4 regions of the Peribacillus sp. NPDC096447 genome follow, and region 1 is predicted to be linked to each of the others. Evidence: riboswitches for the same ligand, from Rfam matches in the RefSeq annotation. Region 1 holds a riboswitch; each other region holds the start of a gene.
What was found. A riboswitch is a leader RNA that binds a small molecule or an ion and turns the genes downstream of it on or off. The one in region 1 is predicted to bind S-adenosylmethionine.

Region 1 (4,735 bases):
TTTTCACGATATGGTCTGGTGTCGGCTGATCAGGGTTTCCCTGACCTAAATTAATGACATCATGTCCTTGCTCCGTGATGGCATTGACTTTTGCGACTAGTGAGGCAAAAAACTGCTTGGGCAGGTCCTGAAGCTGTCCGGATTTTTCGAATTGCACCATTTATACACCTTCTCTGAAATTTCTTGAAATTCTAGTCACAAATGATATATGTTTATCATAGTCTTGTAAAGCATTTTTTACATGTGGGGGTTTTAAACGATGAAGTGGAAAATAGCTTGTATTCAAATGGATATAGCATTCGGGCAACCGGATATCAATTTTCAGGTTGCGGAACAATGGTTGGAAAAAGCAGCACGGTCAGAACCCGATATCGTCATTTTACCAGAGCTTTGGACAACCGGATACGACTTAAGCAGGTTAAATGAGATTGCTGATCAAGAGGCGGAAAAAACGATTGAATTTCTTAAAACACAGGCAAGGAAACACGAAATTCACATCGTAGGCGGTTCCATTGCGAAAAAAACGAGCAAAGGAATCTATAACACCATGATCATCATCGATAAACAGGGAAATCTCATAAAAGAATATGATAAGCTTCACTTATTTCAGTTAATGGATGAACATCATTTCCTGAAGCCAGGAGAAAAAGATGGTTTATTTACTCTTGATGAAAAAATATGTGCTGGTTTCATTTGTTATGACATCCGATTCCCTGAATGGCAGCGTGCCCATACCGCTAAAGGTGCCGAAGTTCTATTCGTTACGGCTGAATGGCCAAAGCCGAGACTCGATCACTGGAGAGCCTTATTGATTAGCCGCGCCATCGAGAACCAAGCCTATGTTGTAGCCGTTAATCGCTCAGGCTCTGATGTCAATAATATATTTGCCGGTCATTCCTTGATCATTGATCCTTGGGGGAATATCATAAGTGAAGCCGGAGAAGGAAACGAACTCCTGACAGGCACCTTGGACTTCAATAAAGTTACGGAAGCACGTAACAAAATACCTGTATTCGAAGATCGCCGTCCTGATTTTTATTAATTTACCCATTGACAAACTATTTAAAAAGTTGATATTATTTTCCCGAAGATTAAAATTTCAGAAAACATTTACTCTTATCAAGAGCAGGCTGAGGGATAAAGGCCCTATGAAGCCCAGCAACCGACTGTAATACCATTGTGAAATGGGGCGGATTCACCGCCGGATTTTAAAATCCACAGAGCACGGTGCTAATTCCACCAGAATTCATATTCTGGAAGATAAGAGGTCCGAAGCCAAAACTTCTGCCTCTTTCTATATGAAAGAGGCTTTTTTATTCTTATTTTGAATCCGGAGGGAAAAAGAATGACTCAAAACCATTCAAATTTTAAGAGATTGACAAACGAAACAGCTATAACCCTTGCAAAAAAACTTGGGTTGGTCAATGCAGATGCAAGTTTAACATGTAAAGAAATCGGCGATGGAAACTTAAATTATGTTTTTCATATTACAGACACAGTCACAAATAAAGGAATTATAATTAAACAAGCGGTCCCTTATGCCAAGGTACTGGGCGAAAGCTGGCCGCTGACATTGAAAAGAGCTGCCATTGAAGCGAATGCGCTGATTCATTTCAGAAGTTATTGCCCAGAATTCGTACCGCAAGTCTATTATTCTGATGAACAGCTTGCCATCACGGTCATGGAGGATTTATCGCACTTGAAAATCGTTAGAACAGGATTGATCGAAGGCGATTCATATCCATTGCTTTCACAGCATATTGGTGAATATGTTGCGAAAACGGCATTTTATACATCCGATTATCATTTAGAACCCTCTGCGAAAAAGGAAGTGGCCCGACATTTCACGAATCCCGAACTCTGCAAAATCACTGAGGTCTTTATTTTCACAGATCCATTTTTTGAGGAACTCCCGGGAGATTTCGAGGTGGAATTGACTGATGCCGCCAAAAATATATGGAATGATAAAGAAGTGATCCTTGAGGTCGCTAAACTGAAACAAAGCTTTGAAACCGAGCAGGAAGCTTTGCTTCATGGAGATTTACATACTGGAAGTATATTTGCAAGTGAAACTGAAACAAAGGTAATCGATCCGGAATTCGCTTTTTATGGTCCAGTTGGTTTTGACCTTGGTCAATACACCGCCAACCTCCTCTTTCAGGCAGTCACACGTAATAGCGCTGGAAAGGAAGAGATTTTCACACACCTTAATGAATTTTGGAAGGCCTTTGAAGAAACTTATTCCGAATTATGGGAAGGCCAAAATAAAAGCCCATTTCGCCATGTGAAAGGTTATCTGCCTTATTTACTGACAAAATTCAAAAAAGATGCATTCGGCTTTGCCGGCTGTGAACTGATTCGGCGAACCATCGGACTTTCCCATGTTGCCGATTTAAATGTCATCGAAGATAAAGAATCAAGGATCGCTGCCAAAACGGCAACATTGGAAATTGGTGCTTTTTTAATTAAAAAACGGGAAGAATTGGATGTTCCAGCTGTCATTGAAGCGTTGAAGCAACGTACACTGACATCTTATTCAACCATTTAAAAGGAGACCTGCACATGACTGCACTAGCACCATTACCTTATTCGGTACAATGGGCTGATACCCATATTACATTATTAAATCAACAAGCCCTTCCTTCCATAACTGAATTTATTGAACTTCATTCTGTTGATGATGTATATGACAGCATTTTGACATTAAAAGTTCGCGGGGCCCCAGCAATTGGACTGACGGCAGCATTTGGTGTTGCACTTGGTGCGAAACAGGAAACAACCGCTGAATTAGCGGAATTCAAGAAAAATGTAGCGAGGCATATTGAAAAACTCGCCTCTTCACGGCCAACTGCTGTCAACCTTTTTTGGGCGTTAAGGAGGATGGAAAATACTCTGCAAGCTGCGCAAAGCATTTCAACTGCCAAGGAAGCACTTGTATCGGAGGCTAAAGCCATCTTTGCTGAAGATGAAGAAATGTGCAGGAAAATCGGGGAACATGGTTTATCCTTATTCACTAGAGGAGATTCCATTCTAACGCATTGCAACGCTGGGGGAATTGCCACGGCTCGGTATGGCACAGCCTTGGCTCCCTTCCACCTGGCTAAAGAAAAGGACTTTCAGCTAAAAGTGTATGCATGTGAAACCAGGCCTGTCCTGCAAGGGGCGCGTTTGACTGCTTGGGAATTGATGCAAGCGGGGGTTGATGTCACATTAATTTCTGATAATATGGCTGCCCATACGATTCACCAGAAAGGAATAAACGGAATCATCGTCGGTGCCGACAGAATTGCGGCTAATGGAGATACAGCCAATAAAATCGGGACATTGGGATTGGCCATATTAGCCAAGCACTTTGGTATCCCTTTTTACGTGGCCGCTCCATCAACCACATTCGACCTTACTCTCGAGTCCGGCACTTCCATCCCGATCGAAGAACGGAATGAAGCGGAAATCACCTTCATTCAAGGTGTTAGGATCGCTCCTGAAAACGTGAAGACTTTCAATCCAGCCTTTGACGTTACACCGAATCATCTAATTACAAGCATCATTACCGAAAATGGCATCATAACACCGGATTTCATTAAAAACATTCCACTTTTTGTTAAATGATCCATGTTGCTTTATTGATGATAAAAAACGAGAAGGATTTCGTATCCCTCTCGTTTTTGTGATTATTCTTGCGAGGTCCATAATACAATTTTTATTTTTTTGAAAAGAACTCCTGAAGTGCCTTCTTATTTTTAGTGTAGTCCATTTCCAAAACGGCTCCGGACTGGGGGTATATTTCATCTTTAAAGCTTCCTTCCACTGGAACCCTTAAGGTTTCGACGGTGTCCGGTGTATGGAAGACGGCTTTTGGACCCATTTCCATTATTGTTTTCAGTCCAATATCTGTATCCAAGTACGAGAGTCCTTGTTCAATTATACTAGGAAGGGCTGCCATCCCTTCGAAGGATGAGATTTGATTTATAAACGCTGTTTTTAATTGAACCATTACTTCTTGTTGACGCTCAACCCTTCCAAAATCACTTTCATTGTCATGTCTAAAACGGACATATTTCAATATTTCCTCCCCATGTAGAACATTTTTACCGACGCTTGCTTGAATGCTCATATCATCAATGATTTCCTGGTCCACATTCACCGCTACCCCCTCAGGTGCAAGTAAATCGACCATCTTCACGAATCCCTGAAAGTCAATTACCGCTACATGATCGACCTTGACACCGAAGTTTTCCTGTATGGTTTTCTTGAGAAGTTCCCTTCCACCATAATAATAAGCTGCATTTATTTTGTTATATCCTGTTTTATTCCCGGGGATTTTCACATAACTATCACGCATAATCGAAGCCAGTTTCAGTTTTTCCTGCTCAGGAAAGTATTTTGCCAGTATAATCGCATCTGATCGAGATTTTTCCTCTCCCCTTGTATCAACACCAATTAACAGAAATGTTTTCACACTTTCCTGGTCCTCTTCTTTGGTTAGTTTTTTTTCCGTACCTGCATTTCCATTTTGTTTGGGTAAAGGGGCATAAGTGCAGCCTGCCAGAATCAAGATCAATAGATATATGAACAATACCTTTTCTTTCATTACCTCACCTCATCGGAAAATTACCCCTATTCTCTGCCTAATATTGGAATCTTATGCATTAAACGACAAAAAAAGCCTGCCAACGATAATCGCTGACAGACTTTTCGGGCTAAATCATTTATTGATTTCTTTCTTTAATACTTC
Region 2 (4,735 bases), on a different contig from region 1:
CTTTAAACTATAGATATATCGAATTTTTGTATTGGTAATTATATATTATCTCATTTATAATTTTTAAAAAAGATATTTCGGAATTTTTTAAATAAAGGAGAAATTATGTATACTAATCCGACTTCAAAATATTGGAATGGAAGAATTGATTCCCAAACTGACATGGACAGCTTCAGATACCACCAAAGAGTACGGTTGGCTCCGATATCGGAATTAGCCATCTCTTCCAATGCATCAAAGACCTTTGGGTTGATTGGCTTCAAATGTGATGAAGGCGTCAAAAGGAATAAAGGCAGGATTGGTGCTGCAGAGGGCCCTGATCATATTAGGCAGTACTTGGCGAAATTACCCTGTCATTTACCGTCACAAACCGAGCTGGTGGATGCTGGCGATGTAATATGTGAAAGTACGGAGATGGAGGCCGCCCAATTCGAATTGGGATCGGCTGTTGACCGGATATTGGAGACTAAAGCGATTCCTATCATACTTGGGGGAGGGCACGAAACCCTCTATGGCCATTATCTTGGGATAAGGAAATCCATTGGACCAAAAGCTAGATTGGGGATCATTAATATTGACGCGCACTTTGATATGAGGCCCTATGAAAAAGAAAGTTCATCAGGAACGATGTTTAAGCAGATCTTGGACGAAGATCAAAGTTGTGGATATTTATGTGTCGGAATTCAGAAGCAGGGGAATACGAAGGCACTATTTGAAACCGCTGAGAGAAGTAAGGTCGACTACATATTGGAAGAAGATTTGTCATTGAACGAAATGGATGAAACAAAGCGGCGGATAAATGAATTCGTTAATAAAAATGACTGCATTATGCTTACATTATGTACGGACGTTATTGATTCAGCCTACGCACCTGGGGTAAGTGCACCATCGCCGTTTGGACTGAATCCGAAATTGGTCCGTGCGATTATTAGGCATATCGTATCGAATGAAAAGATCCTCTCCTTTGACATTTCGGAAGTGAATCCTTCGTTGGACGAAAATAATAAAACCGTAACATTGGCAGCACATTTAATAAATGAAGTTTTGCTGCATTTTAAATAATGAATGGACATGGAAGAGGGGCAATTCCAATTTGGTCCTTCCAGCTTTCCTCAATGTTATATCCATGATCAATTATCAGTATTGAAGCTAAAACCTTTGACAGCACCCAGGCTGTCCGTGAATCATTCATGGACAGTCTTTTTTACGCCTCCTTTATATGGGTTAATGGCCCCAGCCATTGCTTGACTCCCCGTTATAGGATTAACCATGGCTCTGCCAAAGTTCACTACTGATACTTATGGGTTTTTGGTTTATAATAACAACCATCTAGGGGGGATTTTTTATGAATGAATATAAAGTGACGGTCAGGAATGGCAGTACCTTGATCTTGTCGGAAATCATTAAAGCTGAAGATGAAAGAGAAGTCCTTGGAACTCTTTTGATTTCCAGCGAATTATTTAATCAACCATTTACCGACATCAGGATTTTAGAACGCTGATTTGTGCCTGTCCGTTCGATTTGTTACACTGTAATAAATTCTAATACGGTAGGCGATAGTATGTGTGGACGTTTTACCCTTTTCACTGACATTGAAGAAATAAAAGATCGGTTTGATATTCAAGGATCGTTTGATGAGGAATACCAATTCAGCTACAATATTGCTCCCTCCCAATCCGTGCTCTCTGTCATTAATGACGGGGCAAAGAATCGACTTGGATATCTTCGGTGGGGACTCATTCCTTACTGGGCAAAAGACGAAAAAGTGGGCTACAAAATGATCAATGCCAGAGCGGAAACCATTGCTGAGAAAGCAAGCTTCAGGAATGCGTATAAAAAGAAGAGATGCTTGATAATCGCTGACTCTTTTTATGAATGGAATAAGACACCGGAAAGAAAAATACCGATGCGAATAAAACTGAAGAATCATGCTCCATTTGGAATGGCGGGTATCTGGGAATCCTGGAAATCTCCTGAAGGAATCAGCGTCTATTCGTGCTCCGTTATAACAACCGTTCCTAATGAGCTAATGACCAGCATTCATGATCGTATGCCTGTCATCCTTAAACCAGAAGATGAAAAAGATTGGTTGAATCCAACCAATAATGATCCTGCATATCTGCAGCAGTATTTAAAGTCATTCGATTCGGAACAGATGGAAGCCTTTGAGGTATCGACTGATGTGAACTCGACCAAAAATAATTCATCTAACCTAATACAACAAATTTGCTGAGAGGTCATTAGACCTCTTTTTTATATGAATTCCGTCCCGATAAATGAAAATAATTGATTAACTGCACATGTCAAGATCTCTTTATAATCAGTAAGGAGTGCATGTGAAATAATTTAAAATTAAACCTTGCGAAAATAGACAAAATGCTGTACTCTTATATTTGCTTTTCAAAACGACTTTGATGTCACTTTCAGAAACTAGATTGGTTTCGGCAGGTTTCCAGCCTGGTGCTTTTCTGGTAGACATCGTAATTTTTGATAAATTATATAATTTAGATCTTCTTATCAAGAGAGACGGAGGGACTGGCCCGAAGATGTCTCGGCAGCGGACTTAATAGGAGTGCTGTGCCAAATCCAGCAGGCTGATTTTCGCCTGAAAGATAAGAAGGGTGTTTTTTATAAATTAAAAGACCTCTTCTTGTTGTTAAATAGAAGGGGTCTTTTTTATGCTGACAGTTTTTTTGCTATAGCTCCATGACTTGATAATCAAGTTAAAACTGGTGTTATTTGCGTAAACTGTTAATAGAATAAGAGCTGTGACACATGTCGCGGAAAAAATAAAAAGAGGTGTACATCATGAGTGCAAACAATAAAGGGAATCCATGGGCATTGATCCCATTTGTCGTATTTTTAATTTTATTTATAGGGTCCGGAATCATCACTAAAGATTTTTATTCATTTCCGGTGATTGTAGCGATTTCAATTGCTTCGGCAGCTGCATTGGCAATGAATCGGAAAGAGACATTCAATCAAAAGGTTGATATCTTCTGTAAAGGTGCCGGTGACGCCAATATTATGCTAATGGTTATCATTTTCCTTTTAGCTGGCGCTTTTGCCGAAGTTGCCAATGGCATGGGGGCAGTTGAATCAACAGTGAATCTTGCCTTAGCTGTTTTTCCGCAAAATCTATTAATGGTAGGGATTTTCATTATTGCTTGTTTTATTTCTTTATCCATGGGGACAAGCATGGGAACGATTGTTGCACTGGCACCTATCGGGGTCGGGATTAGTGAGCAAACAGATATTTCGCTTGCCCTTTCAATGGCGGCCGTTATTGGTGGTGCGATGTTTGGGGATAACCTTTCCTTCATTTCAGATACGACAATCGCTGCAGTTCGAACTCAGGGAACGAAAATGAAGGATAAGTTTAAAGTGAATTTTTTCATCGTTTTACCTGCGGCCATCATCACATGTGCCATCCTAGGAATTTTAACGATGGGTGAACAAGCCGACATCTCCCAACAGTCTTATAATTGGGTGAAGATTCTTCCATATCTTTGCGTATTGATCACTGCATTGGCAGGAGTCAATGTGTTCTTGGTCCTTTCCATCGGAATCGTATTTGCCGGAATTATCGGGTTGGCGGACGGAAGTTATCAACCGTTGGGTGTCATCCAAAAAGTTGGAGAAGGAATGGCGGGAATGTATGAAATCTCCTTCCTTGCCATTTTAATTGCAGGTATGGTAGCTGTAATCAAACATAATGGTGGCATCGATTATCTACTTCACCTAGTGACCCGAAATAGCAAATCAAAAAAAGGCGCGGAATTCAGCATTGCCGGGCTTGTTGGTTTGACAAACCTTTCAACGGCAAATAACACGATTTCGATTATCATTGCCGGGCCACTTGCCAAAAATATCGCTGAAAAGTATGGGATTGATCCGCGTAAATCAGCGAGCTTGCTTGACATATTTGCATGTTGTATCCAAGGGTTGATACCATATGGAGCACAACTGCTGGTTGCAGCAGGAGTAGCAAAGATTTCTCCGATAAGCATCTTGCAGTATTCATATTATCCAATACTAATTGGACTTTGTGGCGTCATTGCCATCCTGATTGGTTTTCCACGGTTTCAGCCGGGTAATGATGAAACGAAGAAACGTACTTCTTAAAAGAGAATAATAAGAAAACACCCTGAATCATTGGATACAGGGTGTTTTCTGTATGGGTGAAATACTAAAACATAAGCAATTCAAAAGTCTTCCTCGCATTTATGTCTGTATCAGTATTTAAAAATTAATCAAGGCCGTTTTCAATTCATCTGCTTAATTCCAATCCATATAGATAATGGTTGTGTGTACGACATTTGTCATGAATAGAGGACGACTCCAACTAAACCAGAAAGAATAATTACATAGGCTGGGTGCCAGCGTAATTTCATTAGGGCAAATAACGATAATCCAAAAACGAGTAATAAGCTTATCGTATGCCAGGAAAAGTTCAGCGCTATCATATGATTGGAAAGTGCAAAGCTGATCGCTGCAAAGAGGATTAAACTAGTGACAATGGGTCTTAGTCCATAGAACATGGAGTGAATAACTGGGTAATGATTCAATTTGATGAAGAAGGTGGCTATAACGGTTACGAATATAATAGCAGGAAGCAAGATTCCGAAAGCAGATGATATGGCTCCTGCAAATCCAGCAGTCGAATAGCCAACGAGAATGGCACTATTGGCAGTGACAGGTCCTGGGGACATACCGGAAATGGCGATGATATCAG
Region 3 (4,735 bases), on a different contig from region 1:
TTTTTAGTAGAAGATATTACGTATGATAAAGTGTTTACACCGGAGGATTATTCTGATGAGCATAAAATGATCGCCAAAACTGCCGAGGATTTCGTAGTGAATGAAATTCTGCCGCAGGTTGAACATTTAGAAAACCATGAATTTGACCGTTCCGTTAAATTACTGAAGCATGCAGGTGAAATCGGTTTACTTGGTGCTGACGTTCCTGAGGAATACAGCGGATTGGGTCTTGATAAAATCAGTTCGGCATTGATTACAGAAAAAATGGCACTTTCAGGCGGCTTTGGAATTACCCATGGTGCACATGTAGGTATCGGATCTTTGCCGATCGTATTATTCGGGAATGAAGAACAAAAGAAAAAATACCTCCCTTTACTGGCAACGGGTGAGAAGATTGCTGCGTATGCCTTAACGGAACCAAGCTCAGGTTCAGATGCCTTGGGAGCAAAAACGACAGCGAAATTGAATGCCGAAGGAACACACTATATTCTAAATGGTGAAAAACAATGGATTACAAATGCAGGTTTTGCAGATGTCTTCTGTGTATACGCCAAAATCGACGGCGAACAATTCTCCGCTTTCATTGTTGAGCGTGATTATGATGGCGTATCAACTGGTGCTGAAGAGAAGAAAATGGGAATCAAAAGCTCATCTACACGTACATTAATCCTTGAAGATGTACATGTACCAGTCGAAAACCTTTTGGGCGTAGCCGGGAAAGGACATGTCATCGCTTTCAATATCCTGAATATCGGCCGTTATAAATTAGGCGTCGGTGCTGTCGGCGGATCTAAACGTGCCCTTGAGATTACAGCAGCCTATACGAATCAACGTCAACAGTTCAAAACGAAAATTTCCGATTTTAACTTAACGAAAGAAAAACTTGCAACAATGGCATCCAAAATTTATGCAGCAGAAAGTTCTGTATACCGTACCGTTGGCCTTTATGAACAAAGACAAAGCAAATTGACGGATGAGCAAGTGAAAGATGGGAAATCAATGGCGGCTGCAATCGCTGAATATGCCATTGAGTGCTCATTGAATAAATTCTTCGCTTCCGAAGTGTTGGATTATGTTACGGACGAAGGCGTACAGCTTCATGGAGGCTATGGTTTCATGCAGGAGTATGAAATTGAAAAAGCATATCGTGATTCCCGGATTAACCGGATCTTTGAAGGTACAAATGAAATCAATCGATTGCTTGTCCCTGGAACTTTCCTGAAGAAAGCACTTAAAGGGGAATTGCCGCTTCTTCAAAAGGCTCAAAGCCTGCAAGAGGAATTAATGATGATGATGCCGGAAGAACCTGGCGATGGGCCATTGGCACAAGAAAAAATGCTTGTTAGAAACGCTAAGAAAATCGGGATTCTGGCAGCTGGCCTTGCTGCACAGAAATACGGCAAAACTCTTGATCAAGAACAAGAAATCCTCTCCAACATTGCTGATATCGCATCCCTTGCCTATGCAGCGGAATCCGTGGTATTGCGTACGGAAAAAGCAATAGCAGCTACAGGTCTGGAGAAGAACAAACAAAAGGTGCTTTACACTGAAATCTTCGTTCAGGAAGCTTTCAATGAAATAGAACAGCACGCAAAGGAAACGTTAATCGCAGTGGAAACAGGCGATACTCTTCGCATCATGCTTGCGTCGCTCCGCAAGCTGACAAGACATAATCCAATCAATGTCATTGCGAAAAAGCGTGAAGCTTCCGTCAAGGTAATCGAAGCTGAAAAATATGCTCTTTAAGCAATGAATCAAAATCTGTAAAGGGAATGCCCGTAAAGGCATTCCCTTTATTTCCTTTGATGAAATCGCATTGGAAATTCAAAAGACAATTCGTTGTATTGCGTGATGAAAACGGGTATTCTATTGATAGGTGGTGAAATGATGGGCTTAACATTATATTGGTACCCAAAATGCGGCACATGCCGTAACGCGAAGAAGTGGCTGGATAATCATGAACTGCAATATGAAGCAATCCATATAGCGGAAAATCCTCCTTCGCGAACAGAAATAGAACAACTATATAAAATCAGCAATTTGGAGTTGAAGAAGTTTTTCAATACTAGCGGTCAAAAATATCGGGAGCTGGGCTTAAAGGATAAGCTGAAAGAAGCTTCTGAAGCAGAGATGCTTGATATATTGTCCACAGATGGCATGCTTCTGAAAAGGCCGATTGTTACGGATGGCACCAAAGTGACGGTAGGTTTCAAAGAGGAGCAATTCGAACAGGTTTGGAACTGAAAATTTCTCGAAATATTTGGTTGATTCCTTACTTAAACAAACAATCTACCTTATAATGGAATAGATAAAATAAGATGTACATATGGAGGGTTAATAATGACAACACCAAAAGAACTTCGTTACACTAAAGAACATGAATGGGTCAAAACGGAAGATGGAAAAGTGCGCATTGGAATTACAGCTTTCGCACAGTCCGAGCTTGGGGACATCGTATTCGTTGAGCTTCCGGAAATCGGCGATGAATTGAAAGCGAACGAACCATTCGGAAGTGTTGAATCCGTTAAGACCGTTTCTGAGCTTTATGCACCTATCAGTGGCAAGGTTGTTGAAGTAAACGAAGATTTAAGTGACAACCCTGAATATGTAAATGAGTCTCCTTATGAAAAGGCATGGATGGTCGTGCTTGAACCATCTAATGGCAGTGATATTGAAAACTTGATGAGCGCTGAAGAATATGAGAGTTTAATCAACGGTTAAAAAGAAGGAGAGGGGGACTGAAAAGGCCTGCTCTCTTTTCATTTTGTACCGTGGCAGTTGCACACATAATTCGTGAGATGGAGTGATGACATGGAGTGGGGCGAATTCGATAAAGTGATCATTGTAGAAGGCAGTTCCGATAGAAGAAAAGTTGCCTCCGTTTTAAATGAAGATGTGGAAATAAGATGTACGAATGGGACCATATCATTAACTAAGCTGGATGAATTAGTCGATGAATTGATGGACCGTGATGTTTATCTCCTTTTTGACGCAGATGAATCAGGAGAAAAGCTGCGGAAGCAGTTCCGAAGGGAAATGCCGGAAGCGAACCACCTGTATATTAATAAAATGTACAAAGAAGTGGAAAGCTCACCCGAACATCATATCGCAACTGTGCTTCTATCTGCCAATATGAATGTGAAAATGAAATTTTTAAGTCAAAGGGTGAACGACTAATTGATGCAGGAATGGAAAGAAGAAGAGTGTAAGCTTGCTGTTGAAAATGGGGAAACCTTTTGCTTATATTTATATACCCCTTTATGCGGTACTTGTCAGGTTGCCTCAAAGATGCTGACGATATCCTTGGAGCTATTCCCGGAATTGAAGGCAGGCAAAATGAATATGAATTATGTCCAAGCAATTGCCGAATCATATGAAATCGAAAGTGTTCCTTGTTTATTGCTTTTCAAAGAAGGACAGCTGCACAAAAAAATATATGCCTTTCAATCCGTTCCTTATTTGTACGGATTGCTTAAGGAAATCAGCTAAGAAACCAATCAGAACTGTGATTGGTTTCTTTGTTGAGGACATATGAATGCGAGATGAAATTAAACAAAGAATATTCTAACAATTCATTGACTGATTTAATCTAAAATGCTATATTTTGAATTAAGTAACGGCAGAATTTAATAGTTCTTATCAAGAGTGGCGGAGGGACTGGCCCGACGAAGCCCGGCAACCGGTATAAATTTATATACGGTGCTAATTCCAGCAGAGTGTTGGCTCTGGTAGATGAGGTGTATTCTTGAAACCTCTTCTTATTGAAGTGGTTTTTTTGTTTATAAAAGGCCAGATATCATCATATAATTCCAACTAAATCCATAGAAAAAGGTGAAATCATATGTCAGAGAAAAAGTTGCGTTTTGAAACATTGAGTGTGCATGGCGGTCTGCAAGCTGATGAAACAGGTGCCCGTGCAGTTCCTATCTACCAAAGCAATGCATACTTGTTCAAGGACACCGACCATGCAGCGAATTTATTTGGCCTAAAGGAGAATGGCTATATATATTCACGACTTCATAATCCCACGATCAGCGTTTTTGAGGAAAGAATGGCCTTATTGGAAGGCGGAATCGGCGGATTGGCAACAGCAAGCGGAATGGCTGCCATCTCACTTTCAATCCTGAATATTGCCGCTGCAGGGGATGAGATTGTTTCAGCCTCTACATTATATGGGGGTACGTATAACCTTTTTGAAAATACTCTTCCTAAATATGGGATTAAAGTGAAGTTCGTTTCTCCCGATGACCCTGAAAATTTCAAAAGGGCGATTACGCCAAGAACTAAAGCCATTTTTGCTGAAACGATCGGAAATCCAAGTTTGAGGGTGCTTGATATTGAGGCGGTAGCGAAAATCGCCCATGATGCCGGAATACCTTTGATCATTGATAATACCTTTGCGACACCGTATCTATGCAGACCAATTGATTTTGGAGCGGATATTGTCATCCATTCCGCTACAAAATGGCTTCTGGGAAATGGAACGACGCTTGGCGGTGTCATCGTGGATGGAGGGAAATTCGATTGGAACTCGCCAAATTACCCTGGCTTCACGGAGCCTGACCCAAGTTACGACAATCTGGTATACGCCGAGGCAGTTGGGCCTGCCGCATTCATAACGAAAGCCCGAGTCCAGTTACTCCGTGATTTAGGCCCTGCGCTAAGTGCCCAAAATGCATTCCAGTTTACGCTTGGACTTGAAACGCTGCATGTAAGGATGAAAGAGCATCTAGCA
Region 4 (4,735 bases), on a different contig from region 1:
GGGAGAAGGTCGAATAAAGCTGAGATAGGTCGAATATAGCTGGAGATAGGTCGAATTAATCGGTGGTAGGCCGGATTAAGCAGAAGAGAACAAATTATCCTCTTATCACATGTGGAAAGCAACATATTACTACTGTGAAAATTTACTAGTTATAACTAGTGTGGGCAGGGTATCAGAGTAGCATCCTGAAAATGCTCTGGTAAGGAGGGGTGATTAAACATGTTTGGTCTCTCTGATATCATTAAATTTCTATTTTCCTTTTTTTTGATCATGCCGATCGTTACGCTGATACATTTGAGCGGGCATATTTTCTTTGTTACGATCTTTGGGGGATCAGAAAAGAAAATCTTGATCGGTTGTGGTAATAAACTTTTTGCTTTTAGGAACATAGAGGTGAGGAAATATTATTTTTGGAATGGGACTTGCGAGTTCAAGGGATTGAAACATGATAATCGATTGACGAATACGCTGATATATTTAGGGGGGGCTATCTTTAATTTAATCAGCATGCTGATCATATATAGCTTAGTGTATCAGAATATCCTGGACAGCTCGGTAATCTGGTATCAATTCATCTATTTTTCTTTCTATGTTATGTTTTTCTCCTTGTTTCCGATGTATTTCTCGGACGGATCGCCTAGTGATGGGAAGGCTGCGGAATTGGCCTTGAGGAACAAGCTGGAAGATAGGGTGACGGATGATATATTTGTGAAGAAAATGGATGATGCTGATGATGATAGCTGCAAGTAAAAAAGGGAACGTGCTGGCCGTTCTTTTTTTGTTTGCTTTCAGTTTTAGGATTTAAGTATAAACCTAATCGGCACGCTTATATAATGCCGATTAGGTTGTTGAATCTTGTAAATCAGTATTAAAGTTTCCGCAAAAAAATCATTCCCATACTTCTTTTGCTACATCAACGACGAATTTCAGCTTTTCCCATTGCTGTTCTTCGGTCAGTTTGTTGCCGTGATGGGTGGAGGCAAAGCCACATTGCGGGCTTAAGCATAATTGTTCGAGAGGAACGAAGTGCGAGGCTTCTTTAATGCGTGCCTTAACAGCTTCCTTGTCTTCGATTTCGCCATTTTTTGAAGTGACGACACCCAGTACAACCTGTGCACCGCCATTTGGAATGTATTCCAATGGTTTGAAATCCCCTGAGCGTTGATCATCATATTCCAAGAAGAATCCATCCACTTTTTCCTTTGCCAATAAAGTTGGGGCGATACGGGCATAGCTTCCTTCAAACGCCCAAGTCGACTGATAGTTTCCGCGACATAGGTGGGTAGTGACGACAAGGTCTTCTGGTTTGCCTTCCAATGCTCCATTAATGACACGAAGTGCAAGATCAATTAACTGTTCCCTCGTATATTTTCCATCTTTGAACTGGAAATCCGGAGCTGAAAGTCTGGCAATATATACATCATCCAATTGAAGATAACGCACACCTGCTTCATAAAAGGCTTTCAAAGCATGCTGATACGCCTTAATGATATCATTTGCATAATCTTCAATATCAGGGTAGATGTCTTCATTATGAATGCCTGCAGCAAATAACTGATTCGGACTGGGAATGGTTTGCTTGGCAATGGCACGTCCGTTCACGATTTTGTTCAATTCAATGAAATCACTAATGAAGGGATGTTCAGGATTGAATGAAACCTTCCCGGTATTGCGAACGTTATATCTCTCTGTTTCCACACCATCGAATGTGAGACCTTTTTCAGTCACATATCCCTCGATGCCATTTAAATGTTCGAGGAAGTCAAAGTGCCACCATGTTCGTCTGAACTCGCCGTCCGTAACAGCCTCTAATCCAACTTCAATTTGCTTATCGACAATCCGTTTGATTTCTTCGGTTTCAATTTCACGAAGCCGCTCTGCTGAAAGGGTACCCTCCCTGAATTGCTTTCTGGCAATATGTAAACGTTCCGGTCTTAATAAACTTCCGACGTGATCGGCCCTGAATGGTGCTTTCGTTAATGTGATTGACATGTTGCATTCCTTCTTTCCTTTTAAAAATAAAAAACCTCTTCTTAAAAAATAAGAAGAGGTGTTGGCAACAAAGCTATATACTCTTCTTATCTTCAAGTTTTTACACTTCTGGAATTAGCACAGTACATGATCAGTCTGTTGCTGAGGCATCAAAGGGCCAGTCCCTCCACCTCTCTGGATAAGAGTTGTCTATTAAATTAATTATGACTATACAGGTAGTTTTTACAAAGGTCAAGCGTTGGAGGTTGAATATTTAGAATATACCGTTTATTAATTCACGCTGAAATGTTAACGGCACCCGGGAATCAGGCATATGCTTTGAGTGGGGAGGGAATGCAAGGATGAGTCCATTCAAAAGTGGCATACCGATAACGGTAACTGAAGCTATGATAGAGAGAATCATAAAAATGAAATCATCTGGTCAGGATATTAAAGTCGAGATTACGCCAAAGCATATGGTGCTTTCCGGAACGATGGAAGTGAAAAAAATGATGTTTAAGAAAAACGTAGCTTTCCGGATTACATTAAAACCGGATCATGTGGAAAAAAGAACGATTTCATTTGAATTAGTGGAAATGGAACCAATTGACAGGAATTTCATCAACCAAAGGATATTTAACAGACCGCCATTTTTTGAATTTGAAAAAAGAACGATCAAAATGAATGTTAATGCTTGGAACATCGTGAGAAAAATTCCGGTGGGTACAATTAAATCGTATGAACTTGTCGAAGGTGCATTGAAAATGAAACTTTCTTTATGAGTTAAGGGATATTTTACATACAACCTTATCCGTAATCTATAAAGGGAGTGCCAGGTATTTTAGTGTTATGGTGAGATTGGGCATGAAAAAAATGTGATTGATAAATCAAGCTCTTTAAAATATACTAAATAACTTGAAGTTTTGAGTTTTTCTGGGAATGAGGAGGATAATGATGGATCAAAAGATTTTGCCTGCTTCAGCAAGCATGAAGGATTTTGAAAGATTTCTAGAAAGTTCCTATGAAATAGGTGTGTTTCTTGATTTGCATATATCACAATTGAAAAATGTAAGTATGATGGCAAAACAGCATAATAAGAAAATGATTTATCATGTCGATTTGATCCATGGCATAAGAAGTGATGAGTACGCGACAGAATTCATTTGCCAGGAATATAATCCCTATGGGCTGATTTCGACTAAATCAAGCGTTATATTGAAGGCGAAGCAAAAGGGGGTCATTGCCATCCAGCGAATCTTTTTAATAGACTCACATGCGCTTGAGAAAAGTTATAAGCTGGTGCAGAAAACCAAGCCGGATTATATCGAAGTATTGCCGGGCGCCATGCCATGGATGATAAAAGAAGTGAAGGAACGATTGCAGACACCGATTTTTGCAGGCGGCCTCATACGTACTTCGGATGAAGTCCTGAATGCCCTTGATGCTGGAGCTTCGTCGATCACCACATCCAAAACTGAATTATGGGATATCGTCTAATAGGGGAAAATTGAAAAAAATTACAGAAAAACAGATTAATTTTTCACAAAATATTGACAGCGTTTTCATAACCTAGTATATTTTACAGTACAAGTTAATATATGTGACGGAGACTAGGAGATTCACAACAGATCTATTCATAATTTATTTATGAAGATAGTTCTGCTGTGGATCTCCTTTTATTTGTTGGCAAGGTTTAAAAATTTATCAGGGGAGGGGTTTTATCATGACTCCATTTTGGGGAGAAGTGTTAGGCACGATGATATTAGTTGTATTCGGAGCAGGTATTGGGGCTGGTTCATCCTTAAAGGGTTCCTATGCAAAAGATGCCGGCTGGATCGTTGTCACGATTGCGTGGGGATTGGCCGTTACTATGGGTGTTTTTGCAGTGGGGTCCATAAGCGGGGCGCATTTAAACCCGGCGGTCACAGTAGGTTTTGCCATTATTGGAGAATTTCCTTGGAGTGATGTGCCCGGTTACATCGTTGCCCAGATGATTGGCGCAATCCTGGGCGCAACTCTAGTATTCCTGCACTATTTGCCACACTGGAAAGCTACGGATGATCCAGGAGCGAAGCTTGGTGTGTTCGCGACTTCACCTGCGATCCCGCACACATTTTCAAATCTATTAAGTGAAATGATTGGAACTTTCATCCTTGTTCTTGGATTATTATTTATAGGTGCCAATGATTTTACAGAGGGTCTAAACCCATTCGCAGTCGGGTTATTGATTGTCGTGATCGGGATGTCACTTGGGGGAACGACAGGATACGCCATTAACCCGGCCCGGGACCTGGGGCCGCGCATCGCTCACTTTTTGCTGCCGATACCGGGTAAAGGCAATTCCAATTGGGGCTATTCATGGATTCCGGTCATTGGACCGATTGTTGGAGGTTCACTTGGTGCCGTTTGTTATAAAGCATTCTTTATGGGGGAAATAACAGCAGGATTTTGGTCTGTTTTGGGTGCAAGCCTGGTACTATTGATATTAGCCTATGCTTTTGGTAAAAAACAGTCACATGAATTGGATAGCAGAAATATCGCCAGTTAATTAAAAGGAGGGGCATACACAATGGAAAAATACATTTTATCATTAGATCAAGGAACAACAAGTTCGCGGGCGATTTTATTTAATGAAAAGGGGGAAATCGTCCATTCCTCCCAAAAGGAATTCACGCAGCATTTCCCTAAACCAGGCTGGGTTGAGCATAACGCCAATGAGATTTGGGGATCGATCCTGGCGGTGATTGCAGGTGTACTATCTGAA

Region 2: linked by a shared signal. The riboswitch ahead of ACIQZD_RS12765 (Na+/H+ antiporter NhaC family protein) and the one ahead of mtnK (S-methyl-5-thioribose kinase) in region 1 are both predicted to bind S-adenosylmethionine.
Region 3: linked by a shared signal. The riboswitch ahead of ACIQZD_RS15205 (O-acetylhomoserine aminocarboxypropyltransferase/cysteine synthase family protein) and the one ahead of mtnK (S-methyl-5-thioribose kinase) in region 1 are both predicted to bind S-adenosylmethionine.
Region 4: linked by a shared signal. The riboswitch ahead of ACIQZD_RS14500 (5-methyltetrahydropteroyltriglutamate--homocysteine S-methyltransferase) and the one ahead of mtnK (S-methyl-5-thioribose kinase) in region 1 are both predicted to bind S-adenosylmethionine.

The regions. Positions count from the first base shown of each region.
Region 1 covers NZ_JBIWEV010000005.1:68,328-73,062, reverse strand. Annotated here, with positions in the region: gene ACIQZD_RS17665 (pyridoxal phosphate-dependent aminotransferase) at 1-160, opposite strand, end outside; gene ACIQZD_RS17660 (carbon-nitrogen family hydrolase) at 260-1,042, shown strand; SAM riboswitch class I at 1,114-1,267, shown strand; gene mtnK (S-methyl-5-thioribose kinase) at 1,346-2,548, shown strand; gene mtnA (S-methyl-5-thioribose-1-phosphate isomerase) at 2,563-3,609, shown strand; gene ACIQZD_RS17645 (LCP family protein) at 3,701-4,591, opposite strand; gene ACIQZD_RS17640 (lmo1851 family serine protease) at 4,706-4,735, opposite strand, start outside.
Region 2 covers NZ_JBIWEV010000003.1:309,118-313,852, reverse strand. Annotated here, with positions in the region: gene hutG (formimidoylglutamase) at 106-1,062, shown strand; gene ACIQZD_RS12775 (hypothetical protein) at 1,346-1,501, shown strand; gene ACIQZD_RS12770 (SOS response-associated peptidase) at 1,562-2,233, shown strand; SAM riboswitch class I at 2,512-2,619, shown strand; gene ACIQZD_RS12765 (Na+/H+ antiporter NhaC family protein) at 2,809-4,125, shown strand; gene ACIQZD_RS12760 (chromate transporter) at 4,323-4,735, opposite strand, start outside.
Region 3 covers NZ_JBIWEV010000004.1:163,257-167,991, reverse strand. Annotated here, with positions in the region: gene ACIQZD_RS15230 (acyl-CoA dehydrogenase family protein) at 1-1,746, shown strand, start outside; gene ACIQZD_RS15225 (arsenate reductase family protein) at 1,888-2,244, shown strand; gene gcvH (glycine cleavage system protein GcvH) at 2,341-2,721, shown strand; gene ACIQZD_RS15215 (toprim domain-containing protein) at 2,812-3,177, shown strand; gene ACIQZD_RS15210 (thioredoxin family protein) at 3,181-3,489, shown strand; SAM riboswitch class I at 3,634-3,739, shown strand; gene ACIQZD_RS15205 (O-acetylhomoserine aminocarboxypropyltransferase/cysteine synthase family protein) at 3,842-4,735, shown strand, end outside.
Region 4 covers NZ_JBIWEV010000004.1:28,126-32,860, reverse strand. Annotated here, with positions in the region: gene ACIQZD_RS14505 (hypothetical protein) at 220-750, shown strand; gene ACIQZD_RS14500 (5-methyltetrahydropteroyltriglutamate--homocysteine S-methyltransferase) at 889-1,992, opposite strand; SAM riboswitch class I at 2,076-2,177, opposite strand; gene ACIQZD_RS14495 (hypothetical protein) at 2,334-2,753, shown strand; gene ACIQZD_RS14490 (glycerol-3-phosphate responsive antiterminator) at 2,926-3,468, shown strand; gene ACIQZD_RS14485 (MIP/aquaporin family protein) at 3,695-4,519, shown strand; gene glpK (glycerol kinase GlpK) at 4,541-4,735, shown strand, end outside.